Regions from separate parts of the Geobacillus sp. LEMMY01 genome, predicted to be linked through region 3. Evidence: predicted binding sites of a transcription regulator. Region 3 holds the regulator's gene; each other region holds the start of a gene.
What was found. The regulator CtsR, encoded in region 3, represses protease genes until heat stress. The targets are predictions, from matches to a motif close to ATGGTCAATAAAGGTCAAACA.

Region 1 (10,528 bases), on a different contig from region 3:
ATATGGCGCGCGCCCCGCTGTTTGGCGAACACGGCAGCGAATGATAAAAACAATAAATTGCGTCCGTCAACAAACGTCGTCGGCAGCTCACCTTCCTTTTGTTCAATGGCAATGTCGCGCCGCGTCAAGGCGTTCGGCGCCAACTGCCCGAGAAGCGACAAATCAAGCACTGTATGGCGGACGCCAAGCTCGTCAGCGATCGCTTGAGCGACGTCAATTTCCCGGCGGTGGCGCTGGCCGTAGTCAAACGTCACCGCTTCGACTTCCACAAACCGCTTTTTCGCCCAAAACAAACACGTCGTGCTGTCTTGGCCGCCGCTGAAGACGACAACCGCTTTTTCTTCCTTCCTCTTCATGTTGATCAACCTCCTCCTGAATCGGCAGAAGAAGAGGTTTCCAAAACAAAAAAGGCCATACCCCTAGGATACAGCCGTCCCTAGTTTTTTATAGAGGGTTTTGCTAGAAACCTCTCCCGTACAAATGTACGGAATTGTTATTCTTCTGTTTTCTTTTTTACTATATCATATTCACGGTTTTTGTTGTAGCGTCTTTTTCACTTTTTCCGCCGCCCATACGTACACATACAAAAGCGGAACATAGACGGCGACAAGATAAAGCCCGGCCTCAGCTGTCCATTTCATCAACCGATCGATATCGGTTTTCTCTTGAACAAACAGCGTTCCGACAAACAAGACGGCAAGCAGCACAGGCAACGAACGGCGTTGCTGAACGGCAAACAGCTGTTTGACCACGCGCGTCGCCGCCCAAATAGAGACCGCGATGATCGGGAACACAACGAGTACGTAAATCGAGATGACAATATACTCCATCCGCTCGATAAACGGCACTTCTGGAATTTTGGCAAGCGTCAGCGTCGGCCATGTAATATGCTGAATTTGTTCCTTGTTATAAAACACAATCGAAATCAACATCACAACAAGGTAAATGAACGTCGTGAAGGCATTGGCAGCGTGCGCCCACTTTTGCGAGGACGGAGCATTTTTTAAAAACGGGTAATACATGAGCAACATTTCAAACCCTAAACATTGAAGCGTCATCTCTTTCGATGCTTTTGCCAATTGCCCAAACGAATGGTCGAACACCGGCAATAAGTTCCGGTATTGAGCATACTCAAGCGGAAAGAAAACCATCGGAAAAATCGTCAACAGCGGAATCACGACTCCCCAAACGCATAAGCCGGCGACGACGCGAAACCCGCCGAGGACGGCGTAATACGTCAGCAGCAAAAAAACGAGGCTGAACTGCCACACACCCATCAACGGGAACACCCATACTTTAATAATTTCAATGTATGATTGAAGCACCATAAACGCCGCCAACGCGTAGTAAAAAAGCAGCCCAATGCTCAGCGCTCCGCCGATCCACCGCCCGAAGTACCGTTCATGAAGCGACACGATGTCTCCTCCGGACGGCGAGTAGGAAAGCAGACGATACATGAGCCAAACGAGCCCATGCGCCGCCAGTCCGGCCAGTAAGACAGCCATCCAAGCATCCTGCCCCGCCTCTTTCATGAGCGGGCGCTGAAAGGTGAGCATCCCGACGCCGACTTGCGTTGAATGAATGACAAAAAACACAAGAAACGGGGAGATGAGAAACCGTTCCTGAATGGCCTGCTTCATCGTTATCCCTCCTCATGATCCCCGTCTTATTCGCCAATGCCTGTATGGACGATGTCCACCGTTACATGCGGACGGATGTCGATATCCGGGTATTCGCGGTAAAACGCATCGGGATCCCAATGTCTTGTCACGCTGCGGACAAAATCGCCGATGCCGAGCGGATCAATCCGTTTTTTCTGAAAATAACGGAATAACCGGCGCATATTATGCTCTAATTCGCTTTCCATTTTCTTCTTTACATCGTCAAACAAATCATCTCCCGGCTGATCGAGCCATGACGGGTAATCCCTTACCGACGCATGGATATGGACGAACACGTCAATCGCATGGCGGCTTCCATCACGCTTCCATTTGTAGATCGGCTTCGCCCATAAGTTTTGCAACATCACCCGATCCTCGCCCCGTTTGCCACGATTCCCAACTTTCAGCTGATAGACGCCGTTTTTCGTTTCCCCGAGCAAAATTTTCATCAAAAACGAATCGCGCAAACTAATATGCCCGACATATTTGTCGTCGCGAAACAAAGCGACCCCTTCGAGCTTGACGAAATCTCCTTTTTTCTCAAAGTACGGCAAAAACGGGTCACTCCCCGAGGAAAAATAGCGATACAAAAACAAGTGCAAATTCGTCTTCGGCAAGTTCATCGACTGTTCATTCTGCTCCACAAGATTCGGCAAATACAATGTATCGCTTAGCGTCGTTTTCGCCGTGATTTTCAGCAACTCCCGGGCACTCTCTTCCGCCACGCCAAGCAACAAATGGCTGCCGACTTTGTTGTTGCGCGCGAGGCTATGCGTAATTTGCGTCACCCCGCGCCTAGCGAACTCCCGGCCAAACAAAATGAGCCGCAGCTGCCCTTCCTCAATCGGCAGCGCCGATTTCGATGACAGGCGCGGGATGAGGTCATAGATCGTCGGCGAGGTCGTCGTCAATACATTCGGCTTTGTCATCGGCCCCTGCTTGAACGTCGGGTAGACGGCAGTGCCGGTGTAGCGGCCGTTCTCGAAATCATAACCCATCTGCTGGATAATTTGAATTTCGTCAATCGGCCGCGAACTGGCGCAGCCGCTAAGCAACAGAAGCGCACCGATCCATGCGAGCTCACGCCTCATCATGATCCCCCTTACTCATCAATATCGCGTTTTTGCTTCGCCTCGTTCGGATCATAGCGAAACCGCGACCGCGGGCGAAGGAACATCGGCCGCTCCGCCGTTTCACTGTATGGCGAACGAATGAACGTATCGCGGAAGTTGCGCACACGAAGCGGATAAAACGGCAGCAAATACGGATAGCCAAACGACTGCAGCCGCCCTAAATGAATGAGCAGTCCACAGACAGCAAAGATGATGCCGATCCCGCCCCAGAAAGCGGCGAACAAAATAAATGGAAACCGGATGAACCGAATCGTGTTGGACATTTTGAAAATCGGCGTTGTAAACGAAGCGAGCGCCGCCAACGCGACGACAATCAACAAAATCGTACTCGTCAGCCCGGCATCAACGGTTGCTTGCCCGATGACAATCCCGCCGACAATCCCGAGCGTTTGCGCGACTTTCGTCGGCAGCCGCGCCCCGGCCTCGCGCAACAGCTCAATCGTAATTTCCAAAAACAGCACCTCGAGCATCGGCGGAAATGGCACGTTCGAGCGTGAATAAATGATCGGACCAAGCAAGTCTTCGGGGATCATTTCGTAATGATACGTCAGCACCGCCACATAAATCGGCGACGCCAACACGGAAAACGCAACGCCGAAAAACCGAATGAGCCGGAAAAACGTACCGAGCACCCACGGCAGATAATAGTCTTCCGGCGACGTAAAAAAATCGAAAAGGGCGGCGGGACCGATCACGGCATACGGGGAGCCGTCGCAAAAAATGACCACTTGCCCCGAGGCGAGCGCATAAACGGCCCGTTCAATCCGCTCGGTCGAGATAAAGAGCGGAAACGGCGTCCGCGAATTGTCAGCAAGCAGCTGATCCAAAATGGCATTGTCAAACACCACATCAAAATGGATCGTCTCAAGCCGCTGCGTCACCGTCTGTATGATGTCTGGATTGACCACGCCGTCGATGTAGGCGATGACAACTTTCGTTTTCGACACCGAGCCGACCGACATTTCCCGAAAGATAAGGTTCGGCGTCACCACTTGACGGCGGATGAGATGCAAGTTGACGCCGACATTTTCCACAAATCCGACTTTGGGCCCAACGACGCTGAATTCGTTTTCCGAATCATTGTTTTCCCGCAGTCCTAATTTTTCATCCGCCGCACTCATGAGCGCCACCTTGCCCGGCTGCTCGCGGAAGCTGACGGCGACAAACCCTTTCAATACCTTTTCTTCAATCAGCGCTGCATCTTCGCTCACCTCAATGCGCTGAATCGGCACGATTTGCTGCAAGTCTTCCAGTCGGACGGTCGGATGCTGGGGAATGTCGTTTTGCAAATGGCAAAGAATCCGCTCTTGCAGCACTTGCGGATCGACGAGCGAATCAAAATAGTAAATCGACAGCTCCTTGCCCCCGACGATAAACGACAATTCAACGAAGTCGCTTGATTGCCGCAGTTTTTCCCAAAGCTGCGAAATGGGCCGCTGCGGGGGGCGCTTTTTCTTTTTTTTCCAAAATGAGAACAAACCCACGGACATCCCCTCGCCTTTCCGTTTACGGCATAGTCTTCCAATCATCCAACATTTTTATGCATCCCCCTTCTTCCCTATTGATTCGACAAAATATTCTATATATTATTGAGGATAGATAAAAACGAAAAAAGGAGAATCGTCTATGAGCGAATTGACGAAACGGCGCCGGGCGAAACGGGCGTTGAAAAAAGCGACGGAGACTGCGGAAGCGCTGCGGCGGTCAATCGACCGAACGCGCCCGCTTGAGGAGCAGCTCGACCGCATCCGCGCCTTGTTGGATGAACGGCTTGGCCATGATGAATATTTTGTTCTTGTCGATGAAAACGGATACGGACTCGTCCATACGAACCGCCTCCGTGAAGGGCGGGTGTTTGCCGACCCGGTCGGGCTCGCCGCTGCCCGCACGAACGAGCCGCTGTTGCAAGTGTACGAACGTGATACAGGCGAAGTGTTGATTGACGCCAGCTGCCCGCTTTGGACGGAGCCGGGCGGAAGGCGGATCAATTTGCGGATGGGGCGGCTCATGCATCGTCCGTATTTGCAATGGGTGTTAGCAAGCATCGCCATCGCGCCCGCAGCCGTCGGACTGGCCGCTTCCGCTGCCGGGGCGCCGCCCGTTTTTGCCGCGCTGTTCGCCGCTGCGGTTGGGCTTGGGCTTGGCGCCGCCTGGCATCGGGCCATTGCCGCCCAGCTTCGCCATTGGTACAGCGTCGCCCGCACCGTCTCCTCCGGCCAACTGCAGGCGGAAGTGAAAACGACGAAAAAACGGGATGAATTTCATCAAATCGCTTACGAAATCAACAAAATGATTCTCGGCATCCGCACGATCATCGCCGAGCTCGGCAAAGCGGCCAAAACAGTGCATGATGTCAGCCATGAACAGCAGATGGAAATGCGCCGCCTTTCTGAATCGTTTGACGAAATTGCCGCCGCTGTCGAAACGTTCCGCGAAGGAGCGAAACAACAAACGGCCGCCGTAGAGCAAGCGGATGACGTCATCCAGCAGATGGTGGAACGCGTGCAGTTCATGCGGGCCGCCGTTGAACGCGTCGTACGGCAGGCGGGCGACGCCTGGTCGTCAGCGGCCGAAGGCATCCGCCTCATTGAGGAAACGAAAACAAACATGGACGCGATGCAACGCGGCATCGGCGAAACGACCGCCCTCATCGACAAAGCAGCCAATGAAGCAGCGCGCGTTCATGAGATGATCGCCGCCATTCGCACGATCGCCAAGCAAACGAACTTGCTCGCCTTGAACGCTTCGATTGAAGCGGCGCGGGCCGGTGAAGCGGGCCGCGGCTTTTCGATCGTCGCCCAAGAAGTCCGGAAGCTCGCTGAAGATACAAACGCCTTCGCCGCTGAAATTTTCGCTTCGCTCGACGCCATGACGAACGCGCTCAAAGAAGCCGTGCATGCGATGCAAGGAAGCGGCCGCCACGTCGAAAAAACGAAAGACTCTCTTTGGAAAACAGGGGAGACGTTCACATCGTTTCAAGGCATGTTCGCCCAACTGAACGACTTGCTTCAGCAAAACGAAGCGTATGTTAACGCCATCACCGCCGACGGCGAGCAGCTCGGCGGACTGATGGGAGACGTACGCACCGTCGCCGCCGATTTTTCAAACATGGTGCAAGAAACAGCGACTGGGCTTGAGCAACAAACGCTCGCCCTTCACCAACTAGCGCGGGAAGCAGACACGTTGGCTGCGGCAGCGCGCGATTTAGAAAAAATGATCGCCCGCTTCCACTCATAACGAAACGAAACCCTTTCGTCCCCCTTCACCAAAAAAACTTTGGGGAACGAAAGGGCTCATTTACCGGCGCGGCAGCTGCCGGCGCCAAAGAAGCCACAACAGCACAAGACTCATATAACCAAACAGCGGATAGATGAATGACAGCAGCTCCCCGTAATGAAACGGGCTGACCGCCGCAAACAGCAAAACGAGCAGCACGCCCAGCCATTTCCCGCGAAACGGCACCCAAACGCGCACTTGACGTGCGAGCCCAAACATGCCGCCGATGACCGATGTAAAAATTTCTCCGTAAATGACGACGACATAAAGCCAATACAACACAGTAAAAAACGTATGAACGACTTCTGCCATTGGAATATCATAATCGTCCTTGTGTGGAAACGACAGCAGCACCATATGGTTCAACAGCAGCAAAACCGTCAGCACCATTCCACCTAACATCGCCCCGCGCCTCACCGCTCGCTCATCGGTCGCTTCACGGGCGATGGGGACAAGCACCGCTTGGGCCATCGCCAAGTTAAACGCCGTATAGGAAAACGGCGACAACATCGCCTTGAGGGAATAGTCCGCCGCGGCCATGTCCAGGCGGCACAAGTCGCCAGCCATCATCGTTTTGATAAAAGCGATGGAGCTAAACAACACCATCATCGGCGCGACAAACACGTTGACGCCAAACAGCCCTTTGCGGTCAAACAACATGACAAGAAGCGCCAAAACGAGCGTCAGCGCGATGCCCGCCTGCCGCGGCCAGCCGAGCTGCTCTTCAAACACCGCGCCCGCCCCAGCGATCATCACCGCCGTCACCCCCGCGATCATTGCCGTCATCACGAGCGTCACAAACGGACTCAACATTCTTCCGAACAAATAGCGATTCAATTCATCATATGACGCGGCTCCAATGCGGCGCGCCATCACCATCAGGCGCGCGCCGCCCCATGTGAACAAAACGCCGCTGACCGCCACCCCGATCGTCCCAGCCATTCCGTAGCGGGTAAAAAATTCAATAATTTCCCTGCCAGTCGCAAATCCCGCTCCAATCACCGTGCCGACGTAGACAGCGGCGATTTGCCAAGCCTCCGACCATTCCGTTTTCTTCTTCACTGCCTGCCCTCTCCTTCTCCTTGTCCACTGCTTTACTTCCATATATATGTCCGCAGCGGACAAGAAAGACGAATAGAAAAAAAAGGATGCCTTCCTCGGCATCCTTCATTACTGAACAGTCACTTGTTCGACTTGATGTTCGTGCAATTGATCTGCTTCCACATGCACTTTCACCGAATACGTTCCTTTGTTGGCAAACGTGGCAACGGCCTCGTATTCGCCGTTTCCTTTTTCATCCGCATCAACAAATTCATGCTTGTTGTTGGCCTGCCAAATCTCAAAGCGAACAGTGGCGTTCGTAAACGGCTTCCCGTCTTTGGTGAGATGGACGGTCAATGCCGCCGGTTTCCCGGCTTCGAACGAACGGGATGACAGCGAAATGGCGACGGCGCCATGATGGTGTTCTTCAGCACTGCCTTGGGAATTTTCGCCCGCACCGTCGGCCGTTGCCGCCTGTTCCGGGTTGCCAGCGACAATATCTTTTTTCGGCATGTTATGCATATCGCGCGCTGTCACATGGGCAACGACCGAATACGTTCCCGCTTGGGTAAACGTTTTTTCCACCGAGTAGCGGCCATCGCCGTCATGCTTTGCTTCAATCATTTCCCGCTCGCTGCTTCCATGCTTCCATACTTCAAACTTTACTTCGCTCGCATCGTCCACTTTTTCACCGCCATACGTCACGACACAGGAGAGCTTGGTCGGCTTGTTCAAATCGATGTGATCCGGAACATCCATTTTCACTTCAAGCACGGCCGGCGTCTCGGCTTGCTTGTTGTTGTTTGTGCAAGCGGCCATGATCATCATCCCAAAAAGCATAGTAGTTAATGCTAAACCAAAATGTCTTCTCATCTTCACCTTTCTCCTTTTTCCTTAAAATTCATTATAAACGTAGTTCAGCCGCCCCGTTGTCAGCACCGAAGGCAGGCCTTTTCCGCCTCTTTTTCTGTTTTTCACTTTATCATAGCTTTGCCGCACCTACATTAGTATTCACCATTTTTTCAAAAACATTTCATCGTTATCACAATTTTTTTGTAAAAAACACTTGAAAGTCAAAAAAGGTCAAAGTATAATAAAGTCAGAAGATCAAAGAAAGTCAAAGTCAAATCCAAATAACGGAAAAAGGGGGTATACCTCATGCGTTGCCAAGCATGCCAACAACGTGAAGCAACGGTGTTTGTCAACTTGCAATGGAACGGTGAAAAACAACAACTTCATCTGTGCCATGAATGCTATGAAAAACAAAAACAACAATTGTCGATTCCGATGATGAACTTCGGCTTTTCGCCGTTTTCCTTTGATGACTTCTTTACTAGCCCGTTCACAGCCGCCAACGCGGGGATGAGCTCGCCAGAAACGATGGCGAAACGCCCGCAAAGCCATAGCGGCGGATTTTTGGATCAGTTTGGCCGCAACTTGACGCAAATGGCCAAAGCGGGCTTGATCGATCCGGTCATCGGCCGCGACAAAGAAATCGCACGCGTCATGGAAATTTTAAACCGCCGCAACAAAAACAACCCGGTGTTGATTGGGGAGCCGGGCGTCGGGAAAACGGCCATCGTTGAAGGGCTTGCGCTGAAAATTGCCGAAGGGCAAGTGCCAGAAAAACTGTTAAACAAGGAAGTGTACTTGCTTGATGTCGCTTCGCTTGTTGCCAACACCGGCATCCGCGGCCAGTTTGAAGAGCGGATGAAACGGCTCATCGCCGAACTGCAAGAGCGGAAAAACATCATTTTGTTCATTGACGAAATCCATCTGCTCGTCGGCGCTGGCGCCGCTGAAGGCTCCATGGACGCTGGCAACATTTTAAAACCGGCGCTTGCCCGGGGCGAACTGCAAGTCGTCGGGGCGACGACACTCAAAGAATACCGGCAAATTGAAAAAGACGCGGCTCTTGAGCGCCGCTTCCAACCGGTCATCGTCCACGAGCCGACCGTTGAGGAAGCGATCGCCATCTTAAAAGGCATTCAGCCAAAATACGAACAATTCCATCATGTCCGCTATACGGACGAAGCGATCGAAGCATGCGTGAAATTGTCGCACCGCTACATTCAAGACCGCTTCCTCCCGGACAAGGCGATCGACTTGCTTGACGAGGCCGGCTCGAAAGCGAACTTGCGCCTCGGCCCGACCGATGAAAAGCAACTGCAAGAGCGATTGATCCAAATCGCGAAAGAAAAAGAACAAGCGGCGAAAGAGGAAAACTATGAACTGGCAGCGAAACTGCGCGCTGAAGAGCTGAAGCTTGAGAAACAACTCGAGCAAGGCGTCACCCAAGAACGCCCAACAGTCGATGTGGCGGACATCGAGCAAATCATTGCCGAGAAAACCGGTATCCCGGTCGGCAAACTGCAAGCCGATGAAAAAGAAAAAATGAAACATCTCGAAGAAAACTTGGCGAAAAAAGTAATCGGCCAAGCGGAAGCGGTGAAAAAAGTCGCCAAGGCGATCCGCCGCAGCCGCGCCGGCTTGAAAGCGAAACACCGCCCGATCGGTTCGTTCTTGTTTGTCGGCCCGACCGGCGTCGGGAAAACGGAGCTCGCCAAAACGCTCGCTGAGGAGCTGTTTGGCACAAAAGACGCCATGATTCGCCTCGATATGAGCGAATACATGGAGAAACATTCGGTCTCGAAGCTGATCGGTTCGCCGCCGGGCTATGTCGGCTTTGAAGAAGCCGGCCAGCTGACAGAAAAAGTGCGCCGCAATCCGTACAGCATCATCTTGCTCGACGAGATTGAAAAAGCGCACCCGGATGTACAGCACATCTTCCTGCAAATTTTGGAAGACGGCCGCTTAACCGACAGCCAAGGCCGCACCGTCAGCTTCAAAGACACCGTCATCATCGCGACAAGCAACGCCGGTGTGACCGACAAAAAAATCACCGTCGGCTTTGAAAAAGAGGGCAACGGACAAACAAGCGTCCTTGACTCGTTGAGCGCCTACTTCAAGCCGGAGTTCTTGAACCGCTTCGACGCCATCATCGAGTTCAAGCCGCTCGAAAAAGCGCACTTGCTCGAAATTGTCGATTTGATGCTCGCCGACGTCAAAGCGGCGATGCGCGAACAAGGCATTGAACTCGAAGTGACGGAAGCGGCGAAAGAAAAACTGGCCGAACTCGGCTACCATCCGGCCTTCGGCGCCCGCCCGCTCCGCCGCGTCATCCAAGAGCAAGTCGAAGACAACATCGCCGACTGCCTGCTTGACGCAAGCAGTCCCGTGCGCGCAATCCGCATCGACGTTGAAGGAGACGCCATTGTGGCGAAAATCGAATCATAACTTACAACAGAGGATCCGCCGAACATCAATTTTGCTTTCGGCGGATCTTTCTTTCCAATGGACCGTTTATCAAACCGATTTTTCACCTCGATTCAGTCAAGCACACTTTTAGTGAAGGGG
Region 2 (10,528 bases), on a different contig from region 3:
GCGGAACTCGTCAATCCGGTGACGAAAACGACGTACGCCAGCTTCGAGCCGGCCTTGGACTACGTCGTCGTCAAGTTTCCGCGCTTGCCGTTTGACAAGTTCCCGCACGCGGACCGGAAGCTCGGTACGCAAATGAAAGCGACCGGGGAAGTGATGGCGATCGATCGCAATATGGAGCGGGCGTTCCAAAAAGCGGTGCAGTCGCTCGAAGGAAAAAACAACGGACTGTTTTTGCCGGAGCTTTCGGCGAAAACGAATGACGAGCTGAAACAGCTGCTTGTCGACAAAGACGACCGCCGCTTTTTCGCCATTTTGGAACTGCTCCGCCGCGGGGTGGCGGTCGAAGCCATTCACGAATGGACGAAAATCGACCGCTTTTTCCTTGCTTCGTTCGAACGGCTCGTGGCGCTCGAAAAACAGGCGGCAGCCACCACGATCGATACGATCGATGAGCCGACGTTGCGCTTCTTGAAAGAAAAAGGGGCAAGCGACGCCTTTTTGGCCGAAACGTGGGGCGTGACGGAGCTTGATGTGCGCAACAAGCGGAAGGAACTTGGCATCGTGCCGTCATACAAAATGGTCGACACGTGCGCGGCCGAATTTCATTCGGAAACGGATTATTACTACTCGACCTATTTCGGCGAAGACGAGCGGAAGAAAGCGAGCGGCAAGGAGAAAGTGCTGATCATTGGAGCCGGACCCATTCGCATCGGCCAAGGCATTGAGTTTGACTACAGCTCCGTTCATAGCGTGTTCGCCTTGCAAAAAGAAGGCTATGAAACGGTGATGATCAACAACAATCCGGAAACCGTCAGCACGGACTTTGCCGTCGCCGACCGCCTTTACTTTGAGCCACTTACCTTAGAGAGCGTCTTGGATGTCATTGAAGCGGAACAAATCAAGCATGTCATCGTTCAGTTTGGCGGACAGACGGCGATCAATTTGGTCAAAGGACTCGAAGAAGCAGGTGTGCCGCTGTTGGGCGTCACGTACGATATGATTGACCAGCTTGAGGATCGCGATCGTTTTTACCAGTTGCTTGAGGAGCTTGACATCCCGCACGTACCGGGCTTGATGGCGAACAACGCCGAGGAGCTCGCCGCCAAAGCGGCCGAGATCGGCTGCCCGGTGCTGCTTCGCCCGTCGTATGTCATCGGCGGCCGCGGCATGTTTATCGTCCATAGCGAGGCGCAACTCGCCGCTTTGATTGAGCAAGGCGAGTTGACATATCCGATTTTGATCGATGCGTATTTGGACGGGAAAGAGGCGGAGGCCGACATCGCCACGGATGGGACGGACATTTTACTGCCGACGATTATCGAACATGTCGAAAAAGCCGGCGTCCACTCCGGCGACAGCTATGCTTGGCTGCCGGCGCAGACGCTCACAGACGAAGAAAAAGCGAAAATCATCGACTATGCGGGCCGGATTGCGAAAAAACTTGGCTTTAAAGGAATCATGAACATTCAATACGTCATTGCGGACGGCAATGTATACGTCCTTGAAGTGAACCCGCGCGCGAGCCGGACGGTGCCGATCGTCAGCAAAACAACCGGTGTGCCGCTTGCGCAAATTGCGACAAAGTTATTGCTTGGGAAATCACTCGTCGACATCGTTGACGAAAAAGCGCGCGGATTGGCGGTCATGCCGTACGCCGTGTTAAAGTATCCGGTCTTTTCGAGCCATAAGCTGCCGGGGGTTGACCCGATGGTTGGACCGGAGATGAAATCGACCGGTGAAGGCATCAGCATCGCCGCGACGAAGGAAGAAGCGGCGTACAAAGCGTTTTACGCGTACTTGCGAAAGAAAGCAAACGCCAATGAAATGTATGTGATTGGCGGCATCGATGAGACGCTGGCCGCGGAAATCGAAGCGAAACAGCTTGTGATCGTGTCAGATGTCCCGTTTGCCGATTGGGTGAAGCGCGACACGGCGCTCGCGGTGATCAACTTGGGCAAAGAGGAAGACGAGGCAAACAAACGAATGACTGCGTTGTCCCGACAATTGCTCGTCTTCACGGAACGAGAGACATTGAAGCTCTTTTTGCAGGCGCTCGATGTCGATCAGCTCGATGTGCAGCCGATCCACGGCTGGTTGGAAAAGAAAAAACAGGCAGAACAGGCGGTGATCGCATGAATGCAATCCTATCGTTAAAAGGGAGAGATTTTTTAACGCTGCTCGATTTTTCGACGGAAGAAATTATGGACTTGTTGGCGCTCGCAGCCGATTTAAAAGCGAAACAAAAAGCCGGCGTGCCGTATGCGCCGCTTTCTGGAAAAACGATGGCGATGATTTTTGAAAAGCCGTCGACGCGCACGCGCGTGTCGTTTGAAGTCGGCATGATCCAGCTCGGCGGCCAGGCGATGTATTTAAACGGCAACGATTTGCAGCTCGGCCGCGGCGAAACGATTGCGGATACGGCGCGCGTCTTGTCCCAATATGTCGATGTCATTATGATCCGGACGTTTGCCCATCAAAAAGTCGAGGAATTGGCCGAATATGCGTCCGTTCCGGTCATCAACGGCTTGACGGACGACGATCATCCGTGCCAAGCGCTGGCGGATTTGTTGACGATTTACGAAGTGAAGAAAACGTTCCAAGGCGTCAAACTCGCCTATGTCGGCGACGGCAACAACGTCGCCAACGCCTTGCTTGCGGCGGCGGCCAAGGTCGGGATGGATATCGCCATTGCCTGTCCGCCGGGCTATGAGCCGAAGGCGGAATACGTCGAGGCGGCGCGCCAGATCGGCGAGAAAACCGGAGCAACAGTTGTTGTGACGCACGACCCGCTTGAGGCAGCGGCGGGAGCCGATGCGATTTATACGGACGTATGGACGAGCATGGGCCAAGAAAGCGAAAGCGCCGAGCGGTTTCAAGTGTTCCAGCCGTACCAAGTGAATGAAGAGCTCGTCAAAGCGGCGAAGCCGGATTACCTCTTTTTGCATTGCCTGCCGGCCCATCGCGGCGAAGAAGTGACGGCCGGCGTCATGGACGGCCCGAACTCGGTCGTATTTGAGCAGGCTGGCAACCGGCTTCATGCCCAAAAAGCGATTTTAGTGTCGATCCTATAGGAAAAAGGAATTCCCGTTTCGGGAGTTCCTTTTTCGCTCTTCGCAAGGAAAAGGATTTCCATGAGGAAAAAACGTTTTTATTGTGAACGGCTTGACGCTCCGTGTGCGGCGGCCCCATCATTTCCCTTCTTATGAACAGCGGCGAAACCGGGAATGATAACAAATGCAATCGAAGCAAGGGGGATGAAACAAATGGGCCAACCGCGCCATTTCAAACCAGGGGATAAAGCGCCGAACAACGGCGTGTACATTGAAATCGGCGAAACGGGCGACAACGTAAAACACCCGAAAAAGCTGAAACTGAAAGCCGGCGATACGTTCCCGGAAACGTCGAACCATAATCGGCATTGGACGTATTTGCGTAAACCGTGAAGCACAACAAAAGCCATTCCAAGTATGGAGTGGCTTTTGATTTGCCGTGCGCTTCGCGATCGGCTATAATGATTTATAGTCAAAGAAGGTCAAATGGAGGGAACGGCATGGACGCAAGCCGTTTGACGGAAAAACTGCAAGAGGCGCTGATGGCGGCGCAGTCGCTCGCCAAAGAACGACATCATCAACAGCTTGATGTCGAGCATCTCCTGATTGCGCTGCTCGAACAAGAAGGCGGCCTGGCGCCGCGGCTCGTGGAGCTTTCCGGCGCCGACAAGGAAAAGGCCGTTGACTGGCTTCGCAGCCAGCTTCGCCAAAAGCCTGAAGTGCATGGGGCGGACGGGCAGCTGTATGTTGCGCCCGCCTTAGCGCGGCTGCTTGAGGAAGCCGAAGCGGAAGCGAAGAGAATGCAAGACGAGTACATATCGGTCGAACATGTGCTGCTCGCGTTGCCTCATGGCGCTGAGTCGGTCGCTCGGCAGCTGGCGTCGTTTGGACTGACGAAGGAAGCGCTATTAGCGGCAGTGAGAAACGTAAGGGGGAATCAACGCGTGACGAGTCCACATCCGGAAGCAACCTATGAAGCATTGGCAAAATACGGGCGCGACCTTGTCGCGGAAGCGAAAGCGGGGAAAATCGACCCGGTCATCGGCCGCGACAGTGAAATTCGCCGCATCATCCGCATTTTGTCGCGAAAGACGAAAAACAACCCGGTGTTGATCGGCGAGCCGGGCGTCGGGAAGACCGCTATTGTCGAAGGGCTCGCTCAACGCATCGTGCGCAAAGACGTCCCGGAAGGGCTGAAAGACAAAACGATTTTCGCTCTTGATATGAGCGCGCTCGTCGCCGGAGCAAAGTTTCGCGGTGAATTTGAAGAACGGCTGAAAGCGGTGTTAAACGAAATCAAAAAAAGCGACGGCCGCATCATATTGTTCATTGACGAGCTGCATACGATCGTCGGCGCCGGCAGAGCGGAAGGGGCGATTGACGCCGGCAATATGCTCAAGCCGATGCTTGCCCGCGGCGAGCTGCGCTGCATCGGGGCGACGACGCTTGATGAGTACCGGCAATACATCGAAAAAGACCCGGCGCTCGAGCGCCGCTTCCAACAAGTGCTTGTCCAAGAGCCGAGCGTCGAGGACACGATTTCGATTTTGCGCGGATTGAAAGAGCGGTATGAAGTGCACCATGGAGTGAAAATCCACGATCGCGCGCTCGTCGCGGCCGCCGTTTTGTCCGATCGTTACATCTCTGACCGCTTTTTGCCTGACAAAGCGATCGATTTGGTCGATGAAGCGTGCGCGACGATCCGGACGGAAATGGAATCGATGCCGTCGGAGCTGGACGAAGTGATGCGCCGCGTCATGCAGCTTGAAATTGAAGAGGCGGCCTTAAGCAAAGAAACGGATGAAGCGAGCCGCGAGCGGCTTGCGGCATTGCAAAAAGAACTTGCCGATTTGCGTGAAAAGGCGAACGCCATGAAAGCGCAATGGCAAAAAGAAAAAGAGGCGCTTGACCGCGTCCGCCGTTTGCGCGAGGCGCTCGAGCGGGCAAAACGCGAACTGGAAGAGGCGGAAAACGAGTATGATTTAAACAAGGCGGCGGAGCTTCGCCATGGCCGCATTCCGCAGTTGGAAAAGCAACTCAAACAGCTCGAGCAAGAAATCAGTGAGCAAAGTGAAGGGAAATTGCTGCGCGAGGAAGTGACGGAAGAAGAGATTGCCGAAATCGTGTCGCGCTGGACGGGCATTCCGCTCACCCGCCTCGTCGAGGGAGAGAGGGAAAAGCTGCTTCGCCTTCATGAATTGCTGCATAGACGGGTCATCGGTCAAGACGAAGCGGTCGAGCTTGTCGCTGACGCCGTCTTGCGGGCGCGGGCCGGCATGAAAGACCCGAACCGCCCGATCGGATCGTTTTTGTTCCTCGGACCGACCGGCGTCGGCAAAACGGAACTGGCCAAAGCGCTCGCCGAGGCGCTGTTTGACAGTGAGGAGCAACTCATCCGTCTTGACATGTCCGAGTATATGGAAAAACACGCCGTCTCCCGCTTGATCGGAGCGCCGCCTGGCTATGTCGGCTATGAGGAAGGCGGCCAGCTGACCGAGGCGGTGCGGCGCAAGCCGTATTCCGTTCTGTTGTTCGATGAAATCGAAAAAGCTCATCCGGAAGTGTTCAACATCCTGCTGCAGCTGCTGGATGACGGACGGCTCACCGATTCGCAAGGGCGGACGGTCGACTTTAAAAACACGGTCGTCATTATGACGTCGAACATCGGCTCGCCGCTGTTGTTGGAAAACAAACATGGCGACATCGATGAAGAAACGCGCAAACAAGTGTTTGACCAACTGCGCGCCCATTTCCGCCCAGAATTTTTAAACCGGATCGACGATATCGTCTTATTTAAGCCATTGTCGATGAATGAAGTGAAAGGCATTGTCGAAAAGTTCGCCCGCGAGCTGTCGGGCCGTTTGGCCGATCGGCATATCGAACTCGTGCTGACCGAAGCGGCGAAGCAATACATCGCCGAAGCGGGCTTCGACCCAGTATACGGCGCCCGCCCGCTCAAACGGTTTATGCAAAAGCAAATCGAAACGCCGCTTGCGAAAGAGCTGATCGCTGGGCGGGTGAAAGATTACAGCACCGTCACGGTCGATGTTGACAACGGGCGGATCGTCATTCGTCCGTCGGCGTAAACGAGCCGAAGGGGCGCCGCCGACGCGGAGAGACGTGCTTCTTGTTTGCCGGGGTTGATCGCATCGTTTGAGCATGGGCGGAAAACACAAGTCTAGATCAATCGGGATGGAATGCTCCTCCACTTACCCTATATAGGTGTTGAAGTGGGGGGATTCTCGGTTAGAGATGACAAAAAACAACGCCTTGGGACTTTCACCTCAAGGCGTTGTCTTATGAAGCGAATGATCAATGATGGTGATCCCCGGCCGGCTCGTCCGGAATCAAGGCTGCAATCACGAAGACTAAGATCGTCACGATGACGCCAAGCAAAGCACCGGTCGCGAAGTGATAGCCGATCCCTTGCATCGAGCCCATGACGTACGTTGCCATTTGCACGAGCAAAAACGTCCAAAAAAACGTCCAAAACAAGCGCATCTTTGTTCCTCCCATCTTCTCGTCATTCCTTTTCTTATCTTATCACAATTTGTCGCGTAGGCATATACCCGGACGTTTTTTTTGGCCGCGCATATCGTATACTGTACCATTATGCATTGCCAAACAAGGGTGAATGGAAACGATGGCAGGACAACGGCGGTTTTTTCAACTCGATGAGCAATGGTGCATCGTTCACGTGCCGGAGCGCCCAAATGGGTTTGCCCTTTTTTTAATGGGCGACGGCGACCATTTTGTGAACGAACAGACGAGTTTTTGGCTCGAGCATCCGGGGCGGCGCCAATGGCTGGAAGATTGGTTGGAACGCGGATACACGGTCTTTTCGTCCCATTTGTACGGCCGGCATTGGGGAAGTCCGAAAGCGGTCCGGCTGGCGCGCCAGCTCATTTACTCGGTGTTGAAAAGCGAAATTGTGAACCAGCGCATCTATATCGTTGCCGAAGGAATGGGCGCGCTCGTTGCCTTGCAACTGCTTGGCGCCATGCCAAGTCAAATCCGCGCCGTCGCCATGATCAACCCTTGCCTTGACGTACGCGCCCAGCTTGACTATGAACAGGAACATCCATTCGTGTACCGGCGGATGGTGAAGGAAATCGCGACTGCCTATGGCTTGAAAGAAGAGGAGGTGCTGGAGGCTGTTCCGTCCCTCTTTCTCAGTCCTCATGACGTTCCGGTGACGATTTGGCAGCTGGCCGGAGTGAGCCCGTATCCATCCGCCTTGCATAGCCGTAAATATGAACAATGGATGAAAACGACAAACAACCGGGTGCGCGTCGTTTACGAGCTGCCGGAGAAACGGCGCCAACTGGCTCGGCAAATCGGGCAATTTTTCTGCCAATACAATGAACTCCCGTAAACGACAAGGGCAGACGCATCGACCGGTGCGTCTGCTATTTTTTCAATAAGTCGACGAGCGAGGTGATCTTTTTCACGAGCGGTTTTAATTGTTGCAATGAGTCGGCTAGCGTATTGACGTTTTCAAACAGCTTCATGAAATCGATGTTCGGCAGTAAAGGCTGCTCTGCCCCGTTCCCTTGATCTTCGCGCTCGCCGGTTGCGCGAGAAGGAAAAGATCCGAACATTAGGCGGGAAAAACGGTCTTGTCGTTCGCGATGTTGTTCTCGTGCTTCGCCGTTGGCCATGGGCGATCCTCCCTTTCATGCGATGGTTGCTCGTATTTGTATTGTATGGCAGAAAGGAAAAAGCGGTTTGGACAAATGCCTTAGGGGCACGGAAAGCGCTGGTTCAACTTTCGTTTTCTATTGCGCATCCACGCTCTTTCGGCTAAAATTAGTACCAAGTAATAATAATTGGTGATGTAGACTGATTGTACATTCAAGTTTGGTTGTCAGCGCGAGCGTTTTTTTCATTTTGGGAAAGAAAGAGGAGATGGATGATATGGGAGCAGGAATTATCGGGGTCGGCCGCTATGTGCCGGAAAAAGTGTTGACCAACTTTGATTTGGAAAAAATGATGGATACATCGGATGAATGGATCCGGACGCGCACAGGGATTGAGGAGCGCCGCATCGCTCCGGATGACATCGATACGTCCGATATGGCGTATTTTGCCGCAGAAAAGGCGCTTCAAGACGCTGGCATGGAGGCGAAGGACATTGATCTCATTTTAGTTGCCACCGTCACTCCGGACCGTCCGTTTCCGTCGGTCGCTTGCATGCTTCAAGAGCGGCTTGGCGCCGTCAACGCCGCTGCGCTTGATATTAGCGCTGCCTGCGCGGGGTTTATGTACGGGATGGTCACGGCCGCCCAATTTATTGACACAGGCGCCTACAAGTATATATTAGTAGTGGGGGCAGACAAACTATCGAAAATCACCGATTGGACCGACCGCAACACGGCGGTGCTGTTCGGCGACGGCGCCGGAGCGGTCGTCATGGGTCCGGTGTCGCCCGGGCGCGGGATTTTATCTTTCGAATTAGGAGCTGACGGAACAGGAGGAAAACATTTATACAAAGACGAATATATCGTCATGAACGGCCGTGAAGTATTCAAGTTCGCCGTCCGGCAAATGGGAGAATCAAGCGTGCGTGTGCTTGAAAAAGCCGGGCTCACGAAAGACGATGTCGACTTTCTCATTCCGCATCAAGCGAACATTCGCATCGTCGAAGCGGCCAGACAGCGGCTCGAGCTGCCGGAAGAGAAAATATCGACAACCATCCGTCGATATGGCAACACGTCGGCCGCATCCATTCCGATTTCGCTTGTCGAAGAGTTGGAAGCGGGCAAAATCCATGACGATGATCTCATCATTATGGTCGGATTCGGCGGCGGGCTGACGTGGGGCGCGATCGCTTTGCGCTGGGGCCGTTAACGGCACGTATATTATCGAAATAAAAGGAGAGACGGAAACGATGGAAAAAAGACGAGTCGTCGTGACAGGCATAGGCGCCGTCACCCCGCTTGGGAATGACGCAGAAACGACGTGGAAAAACATTATCGCCGGCCAGTCCGGCATCGACATTGTCACCCGCGTCAATCCGGACGATTTTCCGGCGAAAGTGGCGGCGGAAGTGAAAGACTTCGATCCGTCGCTGTTTATCGACCGCCGCGAGGCGCGGAAGATGGACCGATTTACCCAATTCGCCGTCGTTGCGGCGCTCATGGCGGTCAAAGATGCCAATCTCGACATTAATGAAAGCAACGCTGAACGGGTCGGTGTTTGGATCGGTTCTGGCATCGGCGGCATGGAGACGTTTGAACAGCAGTTTGAGATTTTCCAGCAGCGCGGTTATCGCCGAGTGAGCCCGTTTTTCGTGCCAATGATGATCCCGGATATGGCCGCTGGGCAAGTATCGATCATCCTCGGAGCGAAAGGGATCAATTCGTGCACGGTGACCGCTTGCGCGACCGGGGCGAACTCGATCGGTGATGCGTTTAAAGTCATTCAGCGCGGCGACGCCGATGTCATGATCACTGGCGGGACGGAAGCGCCGATTACGAAAATGTCGTTCGCCGGTTTTTGCGCCAATACGGCTCTCTCAACCAATCCAGATCCAAAAACGGCGAGCCGCCCATTTGACAAAAACCGCGACGGTTTCGTCATGGGTGAGGGAGCAGGCATCGTTGTTCTTGAGGAATTGGAGCACGCGTTGCGCCGCGGCGCGAAGATTTACGCAGAAATTGTCGGTTACGGTGCGACCGCCGATGCGTACCATATCACCGCGCCGGCGCCGGGCGGCGAAGGCGGCGTGCGGGCGATGCGCCAGGCGCTTCAAGACGCTGGCTTGAAGCCGGAGGAGATCGATTACATCAACGCCCACGGCACGAGCACCGAGTATAATGATAAGTATGAGACGGCGGCGATCAAAGAAGTATTCGGCGATCATGCATATAAGCTCGCCGTCAGCTCGACGAAGTCGATGACCGGGCATTTGCTCGGGGCGACCGGCGCGGTGGAAGCGATTTTCTCCGTGCTGGCGATCCGCGACGGCATCATTCCGCCGACGATCAACTACGAAACGCCGGATCCGGAATGCGATCTCGACTATGTGCCGAATGAAGCGCGCAAGCAAGACGTGCGTGCGGTCTTAAGCAACTCATTTGGATTTGGCGGCCATAATGCGACATTGATTTTTCAAAAATATGCGTAATGGATGAAAAGGAGAGCCTTGGTTAAGCGGAGCCGAAAACGCGTGACTGACGGCGGTTTCGGTCCAGCGCCGGGCTCTCTTTTTTTGTTTTGTTTCACCGTCTTTTCCCTGCCGACATAACGTAGGAGAAAAGGAGGGAAAAGCGATGGGATTGCTTCCAACCGATCGATGGCTTGAAGAGGATGAAGGCGATCCGCTCCGGTTGTGCGCGAGGTTGGCGCCGCTTTTTGGCAAGATGCCGGCGCGTGAGATTTACAGCTATTTACGGCTGTATGGCATGTACCGAAGCACTCGGCAGGCCGAGCGGCTTTTGCCGGAGATGAAAGAGCGCCGTCTTTGGGAACGTCTT
Region 3 (10,528 bases):
AGGGAAGAGGTGCCCGTACCGCAAACCGACACAGGTAGGCGAGGAGAGAATCCTAAGGCGCGCGGGAGAACTCTCGTTAAGGAACTCGGCAAAATGACCCCGTAACTTCGGGAGAAGGGGTGCTCTTTGGGGTGAAGAGCCTTGAAGAGCCGCAGTGAAAAGGCCCAAGCGACTGTTTATCAAAAACACAGGTCTCTGCGAAGCCGAAAGGCGACGTATAGGGGCTGACACCTGCCCGGTGCTGGAAGGTTAAGGGGAGCGCTTAGCGGAAGCGAAGGTGCGAACCGAAGCCCCAGTAAACGGCGGCCGTAACTATAACGGTCCTAAGGTAGCGAAATTCCTTGTCGGGTAAGTTCCGACCCGCACGAAAGGTGTAACGACTTGGGCGCTGTCTCAACGAGAGACCCGGTGAAATTATACTACCTGTGAAGATGCAGGTTACCCGCGACAGGACGGAAAGACCCCGTGGAGCTTTACTGCAGCCTGATATGGAATTTTGGTATCGCTTGTACAGGATAGGTGGGAGCCTGGGAAGCCGGAGCGCCAGCTTCGGTGGAGGCGWCGGTGGGATACCACCCTGGCGGTATTGAAATTCTAACCCGCACCCCTTATCGGGGTGGGAGACAGTGTCAGGTGGGCAGTTTGACTGGGGCGGTCGCCTCCCAAAAGGTAACGGAGGCGCCCAAAGGTTCCCTCAGAATGGTTGGAAATCATTCGGAGAGTGCAAAGGCACAAGGGAGCTTGACTGCGAGACGGACAGGTCGAGCAGGGACGAAAGTCGGGCTTAGTGATCCGGTGGTTCCGCATGGAAGGGCCATCGCTCAACGGATAAAAGCTACCCCGGGGATAACAGGCTGATCTCCCCCAAGAGTCCACATCGACGGGGAGGTTTGGCACCTCGATGTCGGCTCATCGCATCCTGGGGCTGTAGTCGGTCCCAAGGGTTGGGCTGTTCGCCCATTAAAGCGGTACGCGAGCTGGGTTCAGAACGTCGTGAGACAGTTCGGTCCCTATCCGTCGCGGGCGSAGGAAATTTGAGAGGAGCTGTCCTTAGTACGAGAGGACCGGGATGGACGCACCGCTGGTGTACCAGTTGTCCCGCCAGGGGCACCGCTGGGTAGCTATGTGCGGACGGGATAAGCGCTGAAAGCATCTAAGCGTGAAGCCCCCCTCAAGATGAGATTTCCCACCGCGCAAAGCGGGTAAGATCCCTCGAAGATGACGAGGTCGATAGGTCCGAGGTGGAAGCGTGGCGACACGTGGAGCTGACGGATACTAATCGATCGAGGGCTTGACCTATGAGCGGCTTCTTCCGACGGTTATCTAGTTTTGAAGGAATGAATTTCCTTCTTGACATTGTTTATTTTTCAAGTATAATAAATGATGTCAAAATCCAAACGCTTGCCTAGTGGCTATGGCGGAGGGGAAACACCCGTTCCCATCCCGAACACGGAAGTTAAGCCCTCCAGCGCCGATGGTAGTTGGGGCCAGCGCCCCTGCAAGAGTAGGTCGCTGCTAGGCAAAATGGAAAGCACGTCTTTTCTTTCCTTGGGAGAAAAGGCGTGCTTTTTCATTTATTCGGCTGCTTGACGTTTTATTGTCCAAAAAAAACGGATATTCTATAGTTAGTTTTCCTTCTTCGGTCACTCTTGAAATTTTCCGTAATACATTGTATAGTAAGAGTAAGGTCAAATATAGTCAAAGTCAACAAAGAGGCAGTGGGGTGTCCTTGTCAGCGGACGGCCCATCGCCAGGCAGCTTGGTTGTAAGGAAGGTGGTAGGTAGAGTGCCGAACATTTCCGACATCATTGAGCAATATTTAAAGCAAGTGCTCAATATGAGCGACCAAGATATCGTTGAAATTAAACGAAGCGAAATCGCTAATAAATTCCAATGTGTTCCGTCGCAGATCAACTATGTCATCAATACGAGGTTTACCCTTGAAAGAGGGTACATCGTCGAAAGCAAGCGCGGTGGCGGTGGGTATATCCGCATTATGAAAGTGAAGACAAAGAGTGAAGCACAGCTTATTGACCAGCTGCTCGAGCTTGTCGGCCACCGCATCAGCCAATCGAATGCCGAAGATGTGGTAAAACGTCTCGTTGAAGAAAAGGTAATTTCGGAGCGGGAAGCGAAAATTATGTTAAGCGCTATGGATCGTTCTGTTTTATATATCGATTTGCCCGAGCGGGACGAACTGCGGGCCCGTATGTTAAAAGCGATGCTGACGTCGCTGAAATACAAATAGGGGGAGGGGGAGGCATTGATTTGCCAAGAATGCAAGCAGCGGCCGGCCACGATGCGCTTTACAAAAATTGTAAACGGAGAGAAAACGGAGTTCCATCTTTGCGAGCAATGCGCCAGAGAGCATGGCCATATGTTTACGTTCTACGGCAATGATGATTTTTCACTCAACAACTTGTTGGCGGGGCTTCTCAATTTTCAAGCGCCGATGAAAGAGATGACGGCGAACGCGTTTCCGAACCCGGATGTACTTCAATGTGAGACGTGCCAAATGACATACCATCAATTCACACAAATCGGGCGGTTCGGCTGCGCTAACTGCTACCGGACGTTTGCACGCTACTTGCCGCCGATTTTGAAACGGCTCCATAGCGGCAATACCGCTCATTCAGGAAAAATTCCGAAGCGAAAAGGCGGCGTTCTCCATTTGCGCAAGCAACTTGCTATGTTGAAACAAAAGCTTCAGGAGCTCGTCGCTCGTGAGGAATTCGAGCGGGCGGCCGAGGTGCGCGACCAAATCCGCTCGTTGGAGGATGAACTGCGTCGACGCGGAGAGGGGGATATGTAAGCGGTATGTCGTTCGAGAAGTTTTTCAATACGGCGGTCAGCGCGTGGATGAGCCAAGAGGGGCCGGATTCGGACATCGTCTTAAGCAGTCGCATCCGACTGGCGCGCAACATCGTTGACTTTCGTTTTCCAACGCTGTTTAGCAGTGAAGAAGCGATGCAAATCGTCGCGTTGTTTGAACGGACGTTCGCCCATCGTTCTTACGGAGGGGCAGGCCGCTTCGAGTTGTTGAAAATGTCGGAGCTTCAGCCGATTGAAAAACGGGTATTGGTAGAAAAACACTTAATTAGTCCGCATCTGGCTGAGGATTCGCCGTTTGGCGCTTGTCTGCTTTCGGAAAATGAAGAAATCAGCATCATGATCAACGAGGAGGATCATATCCGCATCCAATGCCTATTCCCGGGGTTGCAGCTTGCTGAGGCGCTCGAGGCGGCGAGCGAATTGGACGATTGGATTGAAGGGTATGTCAACTATGCCTTTGACGAGCGGCTTGGTTATTTAACGAGCTGCCCGACCAATGTCGGGACGGGATTGCGGGCTTCGGTGATGATGCATCTTCCGGCGCTTGTGCTGACGCAGCAAATTAACCGTATTATTCCTGCCATCAACCAGCTTGGGCTTGTTGTCCGTGGAACATACGGTGAAGGGAGTGAAGCGTTGGGAAATATATTCCAAATTTCCAACCAGATCACGCTTGGGAAATCGGAGGAAGACATTGTTGCTGATTTGCATACGATCGTTCAGCAGCTGATCGCCCAAGAAAGAGCGGCTCGTCAGGCATTAGTGAAAACTTTGGGCATACAATTAGAAGACAAGGTGTTCCGTTCATACGGCATACTGGCCAACTGTCGAGTCATCGAATCGAAAGAAGCGGCGCAATGTCTGTCCGATGTTCGCTTAGGGATTGATCTAGGATATATCAAGAACATCTCGCGCAACATTTTAAATGAGCTGATGATTTTGACGCAGCCGGGATTTTTGCAGCAATATGCCGGCGGGGCGCTTCGCCCTGAAGAACGGGACGTCCGCCGCGCGGCGCTGATCCGGGAGCGTTTAAAGATGGAGGAACGAAGAAAGATGGAGGGTGATGAACGATGATGTTTGGCAGATTTACGGAACGGGCGCAAAAAGTGCTGGCGCTGGCGCAGGAAGAAGCCATTCGCCTCGGCCATAACAATATCGGCACAGAACATATTTTGCTCGGCCTCATCCGCGAGGGCGAGGGGATCGCGGCTAAGGCGCTCATGGCGCTTGGGCTCGGCCCAGATAAAATCCAAAAAGAAGTCGAATCGCTCATCGGCCGTGGCAGTGAAGTGTCGCATACGATCCACTATACACCGCGGGCGAAAAAAGTAATTGAGCTGTCGATGGATGAAGCGCGGAAGCTCGGCCATTCATACGTCGGCACAGAACATATTTTGCTTGGGTTGATCCGCGAAGGCGAAGGGGTGGCCGCCCGCGTGCTGAACAACTTGGGAGTAAGCTTGAACAAAGCGCGCCAACAAGTGTTGCAGCTGCTTGGCAGCAATGAGTCGATGTCAGGCCATGGCGGCGGCGCGTCGCATGTGAGCACTCCGACGCTTGACAGCCTCGCCCGCGATTTGACAGCGATTGCCCGCGAAGGGCGGCTGGACCCGGTCATCGGCCGCAGTAAAGAAATTCAGCGCGTCATTGAAGTATTAAGCCGGCGGACGAAAAATAATCCGGTGTTGATCGGCGAGCCGGGCGTTGGGAAAACGGCCATTGCTGAAGGGTTAGCCCAACAAATCGTCAATAACGAAGTGCCGGAAACGCTGCGCGACAAGCGGGTCATGACGCTCGATATGGGGACGGTCGTCGCCGGAACGAAATACCGGGGGGAATTTGAAGACAGACTGAAAAAAGTGATGGATGAAATTCGTCAAGCGGGCAACATCATCTTGTTCATCGATGAGCTGCATACATTAATTGGCGCCGGTGGGGCGGAAGGAGCGATCGACGCGTCGAACATTTTGAAACCGGCGTTGGCGCGCGGGGAGCTTCAATGCATCGGCGCGACAACGCTCGATGAATACCGGAAATATATTGAAAAAGACGCCGCGCTTGAACGCCGCTTTCAGCCGATTTACGTTGATGAACCGACAGTGGAAGAATCGATCCAAATTTTAAAAGGGTTGCGCGATCGGTATGAAGCGCACCACCGCGTTTCGATTTCCGACGAGGCGATCGTGCAAGCCGTCAAGTTGTCCGACCGCTACATTACCGACCGTTTCTTGCCGGATAAGGCGATCGATTTGATCGACGAGGCTTGCTCGAAAGTGCGCCTTCGTTCGTTCACCGCACCGCCGAAATTGAAAGAACTTGAACAAAAGCTCGAGGAAGTGCGGAAAGAAAAAGACGCGGCCGTGCAAAGCCAAGAATTTGAAAAAGCGGCGTCGCTGCGCGATATGGAACAGCGGCTGCGCGAAGAACTGGAGGAAACGAAACGAGCGTGGAAAGAAAAACAAGGCCAAGAAAATTTGGAAGTGACGGTCGAAGACATCGCCGCGGTCGTCTCGAGTTGGACCGGCATTCCAGTATCGAAGCTCGCTGAGACGGAAACGGAGCGGCTGCTCAAGCTGGAAGAAATTTTGCATTCGCGTGTCGTCGGCCAAGACGAGGCGGTCAAAGCGGTCGCCAAAGCGGTGCGCCGCGCCCGTGCTGGCCTGAAAGACCCGAAACGCCCGATCGGTTCGTTCATTTTCCTTGGTCCGACCGGCGTTGGGAAAACGGAGTTGGCCCGAGCCTTGGCAGAAGCGATGTTTGGCGATGAAGACGCCCTCATTCGCATCGATATGTCCGAGTATATGGAAAAACACTCGACATCGCGGCTCATCGGGTCGCCGCCGGGGTATGTCGGTTATGAAGAAGGCGGCCAGCTGACGGAAAAAGTGCGCCGCAAGCCGTATTCGGTTGTCCTGTTAGATGAGATGGAAAAAGCGCATCCGGACGTGTTCAATATTTTGCTGCAAGTGTTGGAAGATGGGCGGCTGACTGACTCGAAAGGGCGGACGGTCGACTTCCGCAACACGATCATCATCATGACGTCCAACGTCGGCGCCGATGCGCTGAAACGGAATAAGTACGTTGGCTTCAACATTCAAGACGGGAACCAACAATACAAAGATATGAAAAGCAAAGTGATGGATGAGCTGAAAAAAGCATTCCGTCCAGAGTTTTTAAACCGGATCGACGAAATCATCGTCTTCCATTCGCTCGAAAAAGACCATCTGAAACAAATCGTCCGATTGATGGCCGATACGCTCGTGAAGCGGCTGAAAGAGCAAGACATCGATCTTGAGCTGACGGAGGCCGCCATTGAGAAAATCGCCGCCGAAGGGTTCGATCCAGAATACGGTGCCCGCCCGCTGCGCCGCGCCTTGCAAAAGCATGTTGAAGACCGTTTGTCCGAAGAATTGTTAAAAGGCACGATCGCCAAAGGGCAAAAAGTCGTCGTGGATGTCAAAGACGGGGAGTTTGTCGTATTGTCGAAACAGGCGGTCGTGTGAGGGAAGAAAAGGTATGCGGCAGCTTCCTGCCCATGCCTTTTTTTCGTTGGAAAACGTTACAGAAAGGGTTAAGATCGATGGCGAAGAAGAAAACGAAGTTCGTTTGCCAACAGTGTGGATATGAGTCGGCCAAATGGCTTGGACGCTGTCCGGGATGCCAAACATGGAATTCGTTTGTTGAGGAAATTGAGCAGGAGAAACCGACTGTGCGCGGCGCATTTCTTCATTCGGAGCGCGCGGGTTCGGCCAAACCGGTCCCGATTACAGCCGTGGAGGCGGTGCAAGAGCCGCGCATGAAAACGAACAGCGCGGAGCTCGATCGCGTGTTGGGTGGTGGAATCGTCAAAGGTTCGCTCGTTTTGATCGGCGGCGACCCTGGTATTGGCAAATCAACGTTGCTTTTGCAAACATCGGCGCAGCTCGCTGCTGCTGGGCATAAAGTGCTGTATGTCTCTGGAGAGGAATCGGTAAAACAAGTAAAGCTGCGAGCTGGGCGTCTCCGTGCGGAGTGCGATCATCTGTATGTGTTGGCGGAAGCGGATTTGGAATATATTGTAACAGCGGTTGAAACCATTCAGCCCGCTTGTGTGATCATCGATTCGATTCAGACGATGTACCGTACGGACATCTCCTCCGCGCCAGGCAGCGTCGCCCAAGTGCGCGAATGCACGGCCGAGCTGATGAAGCTGGCGAAAACAAAAGGCATTGCTATTTTTATCGTCGGCCATGTGACGAAAGAAGGGGCGATCGCCGGGCCGCGTCTGCTCGAACATATGGTGGACACCGTTCTCTATTTTGAAGGGGAGCGGCATCATACGTATCGCATTTTGCGAGCGGTGAAAAACCGTTTTGGCTCAACGAACGAAATCGGCATTTTTGAGATGCGTGACATCGGATTGAAGGAAGTGGAAAACCCATCGGAAGTGTTTTTGGAAGAGCGGTCGCGCGGAGCGGCTGGCTCGACGGTCGTGGCGGCGATGGAAGGGACGCGGCCGGTGCTCGTCGAAATCCAGGCGCTTGTTTCACCGACAAGCTTCGGCAACCCGAGACGGATGGCGACCGGCCTTGACCATAACCGTGTGTCGCTTTTGATGGCCGTGCTCGAAAAGCGGGTTGGGCTGCTGTTGCAAAACCAGGACGCCTACTTGAAAGTGGCGGGCGGAGTGAAGCTTGACGAGCCGGCAATTGACTTGGCGGTCGCTGTCAGCATCGCCTCGAGCTTTCGCGACCGGCCGACGAATCCAACGGACGTCATTATCGGTGAAGTCGGCTTGACTGGAGAAGTGCGCCGCGTCTCCCGCATCGAACAGCGCGTGCAAGAGGCGGTGAAGCTAGGCTTTTCCCGTGTCATTGTGCCAAAAAACAATTTAACGGGCTGGCAGCCGCCAAAAGGCGTTCATGTGATCGGCGTTTCGCATGTGGCCGAGGCGCTTGAGCATACAATGTGTTAACCGCTCTTTCGCCTGCGCGGCCCGCTTCTTCGCGCCCAAGGGGATATGAGCGATCAAAAATTCATCGCCTCTTCATTCTTAAGTGCTCAAGCAGAGGCATAAACAGCCTAAAAGAATTGAACCTTTTCGCTCTGATGTACGTAAAAAATAGTAGGGAGATCCGAAACAACTCCGGCGTTTGGCCGGCGTTTTCCGTCTATTGTTACAAGCAGATGTCGAATGTTCAAAAACGGTTAAAAATTGCCTTCCAATTGGTTTCAAACATTGGAAACTGTTTATAATGTTAAATAGGGAGGTGAAGATGGGCTGATGGTCAAACGCATTGTGCAATTATTTTTCCTCGCCGTGGGCGGAACGTTAGGCGCCATGTTTTTGCCTGACTTGCTTAAGCTGATGAATGTGAGCGGCATGCCGCTTCTCAATAATTCTTATACGCTGGCGGTGCTGGGGGCAGTCGTTTTCTTTTTGTTGACGTTTTGGCTTGTCGATTATGTCGTCGACATGATTCGCTGGGTGGAGGAAACGCTGGTGAAGGCGCCGGCCGCCGACGTGCTGTTTGGCAGTCTCGGGCTGATTTTCGGTCTTATTATCGCGTTTTTCGTTGTCATGCCGTTGCAGTCGTTTCACATTCAAGTGTTGAATACGGTGTTGCCGATTTTTTTGACGGTGTTGCTTGGCTACTTAGGGTTTCGTGTCGGTTTAAAGAAACGGAATGAGTTGATGAACTTATTTTCCTTGTCCAACCGCATGGCGAAGAAAAAAGGTGGAGAAGCGGAAAACGAACCGTCAAAGGGCGGTGCCGTGAAAATTTTGGATACGAGCGTCATCATCGACGGGCGGATTGCAGACATTTGCCAAACCGGGTTTTTGGAAGGGCCGCTTGTCATCCCTCGGTTTGTGCTCGAAGAATTGCAGCATATCGCCGATTCGTCCGACGTGCTGAAGCGGAACCGCGGCCGCCGCGGCTTGGATATTTTGAACCGCATCCAAAAAGAAATGGCGATGAAAGTGGAAATCCATGAAGCGGATTTCAGCGACGTCCAGGAAGTCGACAGCAAACTCGTCAAGCTGGCGAAGCAGCTTCAAGGCGTTGTCGTGACGAACGATTTCAATTTAAACAAAGTATGTGAGCTGCAAAACGTGCGTGTTTTGAATATCAACGATTTGGCGAATGCCGTCAAACCGGTCGTGCTGCCAGGCGAGGAGCTGAACGTACACGTCATTAAAGATGGGAAGGAGCATAACCAAGGCGTCGCCTATTTGGACGACGGGACGATGATCGTCGTCGAAGATGGCAAAGAATATATCGGCAAACGGGTTGACGTGTTAGTCACCAGCGTGTTACAAACATCTGCAGGGAGAATGATTTTTGCCAAATTGAAACTGCTGCAAAAAGCGTTGTAAAACGAATAGGGGAAACGGCCAATGAATTACGAAGCGATTGTCTTGGCGGCCGGGCAAGGAAAGCGGATGAACGCCGGCATGAACAAGCAATTCCTTGAGCTTGGCGGCGAGCCTCTCATCGTTCGGACGCTGGAAGTGTTTGAGCGCGATGAGCGGTGCGTTCGCATTGTGCTTGTCGTCAACCCGGCCGAGCGAAGCCGATTTGAGCAGCTGCTCGCCCGCTTTCGCATTCGAAAAGTCGCCGCGCTTGCCGACGGCGGCGAGGAGCGGCAGCATAGCGTCTATAACGGATTGCAGGCGCTCGAGGGGGAGGAGATTGTTCTCATCCATGACGGCGCCCGCCCGTTTGTCCGCGTCCATCATTTGCACGAGCTAGTGAACGCCGCCGTTCAGTACGGGGCGGCGATCCCGGCAGTGCGGGTGAAAGATACGATCAAAAAAGCGAACGGTTTGTTTGTCGAACAGACGATTGATCGTTCCAGCTTGTGGGCGGTGCAGACGCCACAAGCTTTTCGTCTGTCTTTGATCATGGAAGCGCACAAAGCGGCGAAACAGGCTGGCTATCTCGGCACGGATGACGCCAGCCTTGTGGAGCGAATCGGCAAGCCGGTGAAGATCATTGAAGGGGATTATCGCAATATTAAGCTGACGACGCCGGAGGACCTTTTGTTTGCTGAGGCGATTTTGGCAAGCCGCATGGCCGAATAGATGGGGGTGGAGAGATGTTTCGCATTGGACAAGGGTTTGACGTCCATCAGCTTGTTGAAGGGCGTCCGCTGATCATTGGCGGCGTCACCATTCCGTATGAAAAGGGGCTGCTCGGCCACTCAGATGCCGACGTGCTGCTTCATGCGGTGGCGGACGCATGCCTTGGGGCGATCGGCGCCGGCGATATCGGCCGACATTTTCCGGACACAGATCCGCGCTTTAAAGATGCCGACTCGGCTGAGCTGTTGGCGCACGTATGGGCGCTCGCTCGGCAGGAAGGGTATAGGCTCGTGAACGCCGACTGCACGATCATCGCACAAAAGCCGAAGATGGCGCCGTATATTGAAGAAATGAGGGCGGTGATCGCTCGGTTGCTGGAAGCCGAGCGCTCGCAAGTCAATGTGAAGGCAACGACGACGGAGAAGCTCGGATTCACTGGGCGGGGGGAAGGCATTGCCGCCCAGGCGGTCGTCTTGCTGCAAAAAAGCTAATGGAGCGGCCTTTGGCAACATCATTTGGGAGACCTCGTTCCTTAATACATAAGCGCTTTGTTCGCCGTCCTGGCTAGGAGGTGTAAAGGGGGCGTCGGCGGCGTGGCGCTGCCTAGGCGAGAGCCGTCTGTTTTGA

Region 1: the regulator CtsR is predicted to act here: its motif matches at 8,181-8,201, upstream of B1A75_RS04335 (ATP-dependent Clp protease ATP-binding subunit).
Region 2: the regulator CtsR is predicted to act here: its motif matches at 3,519-3,539, upstream of clpB (ATP-dependent chaperone ClpB).

The regions. Positions count from the first base shown of each region.
Region 1 is NZ_MVKA01000006.1:13,527-24,054, forward strand. Features, by position in the region: gene queC (7-cyano-7-deazaguanine synthase QueC) at 1-356, opposite strand, end outside; gene B1A75_RS04305 (GerAB/ArcD/ProY family transporter) at 528-1,640, opposite strand; gene B1A75_RS04310 (Ger(x)C family spore germination protein) at 1,667-2,752, opposite strand; gene B1A75_RS04315 (spore germination protein) at 2,764-4,278, opposite strand; gene B1A75_RS04320 (methyl-accepting chemotaxis protein) at 4,421-6,031, shown strand; gene B1A75_RS04325 (YkvI family membrane protein) at 6,092-7,132, opposite strand; gene B1A75_RS04330 (FixH family protein) at 7,241-7,984, opposite strand; gene B1A75_RS04335 (ATP-dependent Clp protease ATP-binding subunit) at 8,270-10,408, shown strand.
Region 2 is NZ_MVKA01000030.1:13,531-24,058, reverse strand. Features, by position in the region: gene B1A75_RS14420 (carbamoyl-phosphate synthase (glutamine-hydrolyzing) large subunit) at 1-2,136, shown strand, start outside; gene argF (ornithine carbamoyltransferase) at 2,133-3,071, shown strand; gene B1A75_RS14410 (YjzC family protein) at 3,264-3,443, shown strand; gene clpB (ATP-dependent chaperone ClpB) at 3,551-6,136, shown strand; gene B1A75_RS14400 (YjzD family protein) at 6,363-6,551, opposite strand; gene B1A75_RS14395 (alpha/beta fold hydrolase) at 6,685-7,425, shown strand; gene B1A75_RS14390 (hypothetical protein) at 7,460-7,711, opposite strand; gene B1A75_RS14385 (beta-ketoacyl-ACP synthase III) at 7,968-8,900, shown strand; gene fabF (beta-ketoacyl-ACP synthase II) at 8,941-10,179, shown strand; gene B1A75_RS14375 (DUF2268 domain-containing putative Zn-dependent protease) at 10,325-10,528, shown strand, end outside.
Region 3 is NZ_MVKA01000013.1:53,211-63,738, reverse strand. Features, by position in the region: partial or broken rRNA gene B1A75_RS08355 (23S ribosomal RNA) at 1-1,299, shown strand, start outside; rRNA gene rrf (5S ribosomal RNA) at 1,405-1,521, shown strand; gene ctsR (transcriptional regulator CtsR) at 1,787-2,248, shown strand; gene mcsA (protein-arginine kinase activator protein McsA) at 2,264-2,812, shown strand; gene mcsB (protein-arginine kinase McsB) at 2,818-3,909, shown strand; gene clpC (ATP-dependent protease ATP-binding subunit ClpC) at 3,906-6,338, shown strand; gene radA (DNA repair protein RadA) at 6,416-7,789, shown strand; gene B1A75_RS08320 (PIN/TRAM domain-containing protein) at 8,099-9,193, shown strand; gene ispD (2-C-methyl-D-erythritol 4-phosphate cytidylyltransferase) at 9,215-9,901, shown strand; gene ispF (2-C-methyl-D-erythritol 2,4-cyclodiphosphate synthase) at 9,916-10,392, shown strand.